2 regions of the Paenibacillus sp. 7541 genome follow, and region 2 is predicted to be linked to the other one. Evidence: riboswitches for the same ligand, from Rfam matches in the RefSeq annotation. Region 2 holds a riboswitch; the other holds the start of a gene.
The links. Region 2 has a riboswitch for S-adenosylmethionine ahead of CHH75_RS11150 (methionine ABC transporter ATP-binding protein). Riboswitches for the same ligand answer to the same signal wherever they lie in the genome.

Region 1 (3,100 bases), on a different contig from region 2:
GCCGTAAAGACACGCATGATTTCGTTCGCGCGGTTGGCGATACTGGACTGGTAGGCTTCCCGAAGGTTGCCCATCAGATCCCGATACGTCTCGAACGTCTCGGAAATTTTGACGGCGTTCTCGTAGATGTCGCTGAAGTACTTTTGCAGCTGATCATCGATGAGCCGAAGATCCTTTTTATTCAGGGTGTTGATCACTTCCTTCTGAGGACCGAGCACCTTCTTCAGCCACAGAATCTCACTGCGAAGACCGATAATCTCATGCAGATGGGCTTTCTTGGTATGCATCAGAATATCTTCTTCCAGCTTCTCGATCCGCGCCTCGATTCGGTCCCCGACGGAGAAGTAGTTGTCGGTCACAAGGTCGATCAGCAGATACAGGAAGCGGTCCGGCGTGCTGACCTCCTCTTCCCATAGAAGAGGTTTCAGTGTGCGAAGTTCGTGGATTTTTTGCTTCGTTACCGTAATGATAAAATGCCGTCCAAGAAAGATGTTAAGCGCCCGTAGAAAGATTTCCTCATCATCAAAGCGAATGCTGTTCACTACAATAAAGTAATGATCTTCATAAATTTCAATCTTCGGCCGCTGTTCCTCTTCGCTCAAGCAGTCCTCGACCGCGAGGTCGTGGAGGGAAAATAGCGGCTGCAGTTCCTCCAGATCGTCCACATCGGCATCCAGCCAATAAAAGCCGCTTTCCGGGGCCGTCAGGGTGGCTCTGATGTCTTCGACAGGTGTAAAAACACCCGCATCAACCAACCGGATTTTCATCTGATATCACTCCATTTCCATTCGTGAAAATTGGCGCATAAAAGCACAAGATATCAGCTTGCCGGGGAAGAACGGGCGAAGAGTTAGGTTTCTCTCATTAAAGCCTTCTATATAAGCGCATGAAAAATAACGCCGCCCTCCGCCGGTGAGCTGATCTTGGTCCTATGCGGTTGTGCTTCCTGGTTATCCAGCTTCTGGCTCGGGTCACCGTCCATCTTCCATGTCACCTCTTTCATCAATGTTGTTGCAGCACTTGTCTAGTATAACGCCGGGTGTACGACCTTTCAAGATGAAATATAGGCCGGATAGGACGCTGTTGTACAGGGTATGGAAACCGCGAGGAATATGTGACGATAAAGCTAAAGGTTCTTGACGAAAAAAAATTATTGATTTAAAGTAAATCTAACAACAGTCTTGTGACAATCGAATACAGCGAAATCTTATCAAGAGCAGGTGGAGGGACTAGCCCTATGAAACCCGGCAACCGGCGGCAACATCGCACGGTGCTAATTCTTGCAGGATGCATGGTTTGCGTTTTTGAAAAACGCAGGCATTCTGACAGATGAGAGAGGCGCATAGTTAATACGTATATGATGACCTTTCTCTTCGGAGAAAGGTTTTCTTGCGTTTCAAGGTACTTATCGCTCTTTCTCTTGAAAGCATGAATCGATTCGTCATTTAATTTGAAGGAGTGAGTTCACATGCCGATTAAAATTCCAGATGCGCTGCCAGCTAAAGAAGTGTTGGCTGGAGAAAATATTTTTGTGATGGATGAAAGCCAGGCCTTCCATCAGGACATCCGTCCGCTGCGAATTGCTATCCTGAATCTGATGCCTACCAAGGAAACGACCGAGACGCAGCTGCTTCGGTTAATTGGTAACTCGCCGCTGCAGGTCGATGTGGTGCTGCTCCATCCGAGCTCCCACACTTCCAAAAACACGTCGGCTGAGCATCTCTCCACGTTTTACAAAACGTTCGAGCAGGTCAAAAATCGCCGTTTTGACGGCATGATCATTACTGGCGCTCCGGTGGAGCAGCTGGAGTTCGAGCAGGTGAACTACTGGAATGAGCTGACGGAAATATTTGAGTGGACCAAGACGAATGTGACGTCTACCCTGCACATATGCTGGGCCTCCCAAGCCGGCTTGTATTATCATTATGGAGTTCCGAAATACAGCCTGCCGAAGAAATGCTTTGGCGTATTCGAGCATTCGGTTAACGAGCCCTGTACGAAGCTGCTCCGGGGATTTGATGAGATGTTCCTCGTTCCGCACTCCCGTCATACCGAGGTTCGCCGCGAGGACATTGCCCAGCATGAGGATCTTGTCATTCTGTCGGAATCGGAGGAGGCCGGCGTATATCTGGTAGCTTCCAAGGATGGCAAGCAAATATTTGCTACCGGTCATTCCGAATATGATCCAGACTCGCTGAAATGGGAATATGATCGCGATGTGGCAAAAGGGATGGAGATTGATCTGCCCGTTAATTATTATCCAAACAACGACCCGTCCAGGCAACCACGGTCCGTATGGCGGGCACATGCCAACCTGTTATTCTCGAATTGGTTGAACTATTATGTGTACCAAGAGACACCGTATGATATCGGCCCGCAAATCTAGCGCGCACACCCGAGGAGGAGCAATGATATGGATAAAAAACCGTTGAATATCGAAAGCCGGCTAGCCCAGATCGGTTCGGTTCAGGAGCCGGTAACCGGCGCGATCAATTTCCCGATCTATCAGGCAACGGCCTTCCGCCACCCCAAGCTTGGCCAAAGCACCGGGTTTGATTACATCCGCACGAAAAGCCCGACGAGACAAGTGCTGGAGGATGCCTGCGCGGAGCTGGAATCCGGGGATGCCGGATTCGCTTGCAGCTCGGGCATGGCAGCGCTGCAAACCGTATTTGCCCTGTTTGGCCAGGGGGATCATCTGATTGTATCCCTGGATTTGTACGGCGGCACTTATCGGCTGCTGGAGCGGATTATGTCCAAGTTCGGGGTAACGGCAACCTATGTGGATACGAACGATCTGGATGCGCTGGAGCAATCGCGGCAGCCAAATACAAAGGCGGTATTCATCGAGACGCCGACCAACCCGCTTATGATGATTACCGATATTGAAGCGGTTTGCACATGGGCAAGTCGTCACCAGCTGTTGACAATCGTGGACAACACGCTGCTCACGCCTTATTTTCAAAGGCCGATTGAGCTTGGAGCCGATATCGTCGTACATAGCGCGACCAAATATCTGGGCGGGCACAACGATGTGCTGGCAGGCCTGATTGTAACGAAGGGCAAGGAATTGTCCGAGGAGATGGCCTTTCTTCATAAT
Region 2 (3,100 bases):
GTGCTTGAGCGCTTCGACCCGTCCACAGACCTGTATATTTTCAACAAAACATCCCAGGATACGCTCGATTATACAGGTGAAAAACTGAATCATGGCAGCAAGGCTGTGCTCATCGGCGTTGGCCATCCAATTCGCGAGCTTCCGCGCAGCTATGAGGAAGGCGACATCCCGGGCATTGACAACGTTGTTGCGTATTGCGGCGGTTGTCTTGTCGTTTCCGGGGCATCCTATGACAAAGATTCCGATCTCGCCCTGCGCGTGATGGAGCATCTGAAATCGCGGGACACGTCGTGGCCGCTCGTTATCGTTGTGGATAATGCACAGCAGGCGGCAGCGACCCAAACCTCCTTCCTGTGGACGGTATTTACCCGCTTCAATCCAGCGACCGACCTGTTCGCTGCGGCGAATGTTCAGCATCATCACCTGTCGTACCGGCTGCCGATTGTTATAGACGCGCGCATGAAGCCGGATTATCCTGCTGAGCTGTTCCCGCGTGAGGATATCGTCAACATGGTGGATGAGCGCTGGAATGAGTATTTTGGCAAGTAATCGGGACATTCGCGTCAGCTGTATTCGGTTGCTCTGGAGATGTTGAAGTAGAAGTATGCGGGAAACTATGGCGGCGAATGGCGGACAACTTGTGAACAGGGAGGGATGGCATGCTTCGGACCTTGTTAGGGGAGCAGCCCCGACATAATGATGGATATCTTAAAGCTGCGGTGGAATCGATGACGAAGACCGTACAGCTGCTGCGGGAGGAGATCAAGAAACATCCGGATCCGACCCATGACCACCGCAAGCTGGAAATCTGGATACGCGGGCTGATTGTATCGCTGGATGAACTGGAGCAGAGCTGGTATGCAGCCTGCCATTTTCGCAAATCGGTGACGTCCGGCTTCATTGATGATATGTCGCTTCAGGAGAAGGAAGAGTACGCCAGGTATGTGTATTTTTATAAGAATGGATTCATCCGTGTGTTTGCCATTCTGGATAAGCTGGGCACTGTGCTTGATGAGCTGTTCAATTTGCACACATCCAAGGTAAAAGTGCATTTTTCCTATTTTACCGTACTGCGGCAGTTTAAATTTCTGAAAATTCATGATTCGCTGTCCGAGGAGCTTGAAGGGATCAAAGCCAAGTACAAGGTGCCGATGGGGACGCTGCGCAAACGGCGTAATGCCGAGATTCATTACATGAACGCTGAAATGCAGGATGATCTGTGGCAGAGGATGCAGGGGCATGATACGAAGCTTGAGCTGGAGGATCTGGATGCGCATCTGGATGATCTGAAGCAAGGACTGGATATGGTATGCCAGACGCTCGCAGCGTCGTTCCGGTATACGAATCAGATCTGGACGACCCAAGGAATTCAGCTTGAAAACTGACCTGATGGGGAAGCTACTATGAAATTCCTTTTGACAAAAAGCTGAAAAAAAACTATACTAACAATTGCATTCGATGAAATTCCTCATGAAAACGATAATTTCATAACACATTTATTTCTTATCGAGAGCGGCGGAGGGACAGGCCCGATGAAGCCCGGCAACCGATTCCTGACGTTAAGCGGATCACCGCAGACGTCTGGAGTGTCATGGTGCTAATTCCTTCAAGACTTTGGAATCTATCCGAAGTTTTGACAGATGAGAAAAGGCATTGACTTTACGTAAAGAGAGCCCTTTTTGATTCTGACAAAGAGAGGCTCTTTTCTTTATGGACAATAGATGTGCCAAAGGCTAGGGAAAGGGAGGCTCAAGATTTGATACAGATCAAACAATTGACGAAGCAGTACGGCACGGGCGGCAATGTAACTACCGCTTTGTCCGGATTGAATCTGTCAATTGACAAAGGAGAAATATTTGGCGTTATCGGACATTCCGGAGCCGGGAAGAGTACCTTGATCCGCTGCATCAATCTGCTGGAGCGGCCGACGTCGGGCGAGGTATGGGTTGGCGGCGTCAACCTGACGCGCCTCGGCAAGACCGAGCTGCAGGCCCAGCGGCGCAAGATCGGTATGATTTTTCAGCATTTCAATCTGCTGTCCTCGGCGACCGTGTTTGACAATATCGCGTATCCGCTGCGACTGACGAAGACGCCCAAGGCGGAAATCGAGCGCAAGGTGAAGGAGATGCTGAGCCTGGTCGGACTTGAGGCGCACAGCCATAAATATCCTGCACAGCTGTCCGGCGGACAGAAGCAGCGGGTTGGCATAGCAAGAGCGCTCGCAAGCGACCCGGAGGTGCTGCTGTGCGACGAAGCAACTTCGGCGCTCGATCCGCAGACGACGGATTCCATCCTGAAGCTGCTTCTGGATATCAACAAGCGGTTCAACTTGACGATTGTGCTGATTACGCATGAGATGCACGTCATCCAAAGCATCTGCGACAAGGTTGCTGTCATTCACCAGGGCGGCATCGTGGAGCAGGGGCCGGTAGCGGAGGTGTTCCTCAAGCCGCAGCATGAGGTTACAAAGGAATTCATCCGCCAGGAAACCGATAGCGGCGAAGCGCTGCGTCTGGCGATTGCAGGTGCTGCTTCCGGTCCATCGCGCGCGGTGAAGATTACGTTCCTTGGCACCAAGACGTATGAGTCGATTCTGTCCCGCATTGTGCATGAGACCGGCGTGAATTTTGCTATTCTGCAGGGGACAATTTCAACGATCAAGGAAACGCCGTACGGTCAGCTGATCGTCCGGTTCGAAGGTGACGAAATTGCCACGGACGAGACAATAAAGAAGCTGCTTGAGCAAGGGCTCGACGTGGAGGTGATTCGTTGATGCTGGGTTTGGACTTTTCTCAGGTAAACTGGAATGAAATCGGGACCGCTTCGCTTGATACACTGCGGATGCTGGGGCTATCGGCATTATTCAGCTTTATTCTCGGTTTGCCGATCGGGGTAATACTGTATATGGCCGCCAGGTCGACGTCGGGCTGGGTTAGATTCGGATATGGAATTCTTTCCTTTATCGTTAATATTCTGCGTTCTATTCCGTACATCATTCTGATCGTGGCGATGATTCCGATTACGAAATCGATTGTCGGTGTATCCTACGGAGTGATTGGAACGATTCCGCCGCTGGTTGTCGGGGCGGCCCCGTTCTTTG

Region 1: it holds a riboswitch for S-adenosylmethionine, as region 2 does, so the genes downstream of both, metA (homoserine O-acetyltransferase MetA) here and CHH75_RS11150 (methionine ABC transporter ATP-binding protein) in region 2, are expected to answer to the same signal.

The regions. Positions count from the first base shown of each region.
Region 1 is NZ_NQLZ01000032.1:45,198-48,297, reverse strand. It holds gene corA (magnesium/cobalt transporter CorA) at 1-767, opposite strand, end outside; gene CHH75_RS25375 (hypothetical protein) at 875-1,003, opposite strand; SAM riboswitch class I at 1,205-1,336, shown strand; gene metA (homoserine O-acetyltransferase MetA) at 1,469-2,386, shown strand; gene CHH75_RS19075 (PLP-dependent transferase) at 2,414-3,100, shown strand, end outside.
Region 2 is NZ_NQLZ01000016.1:122,400-125,499, reverse strand. It holds gene CHH75_RS11160 (UbiD family decarboxylase) at 1-549, shown strand, start outside; gene CHH75_RS11155 (Cthe_2314 family HEPN domain-containing protein) at 660-1,385, shown strand; SAM riboswitch class I at 1,501-1,647, shown strand; gene CHH75_RS11150 (methionine ABC transporter ATP-binding protein) at 1,757-2,773, shown strand; gene CHH75_RS11145 (methionine ABC transporter permease) at 2,773-3,100, shown strand, end outside.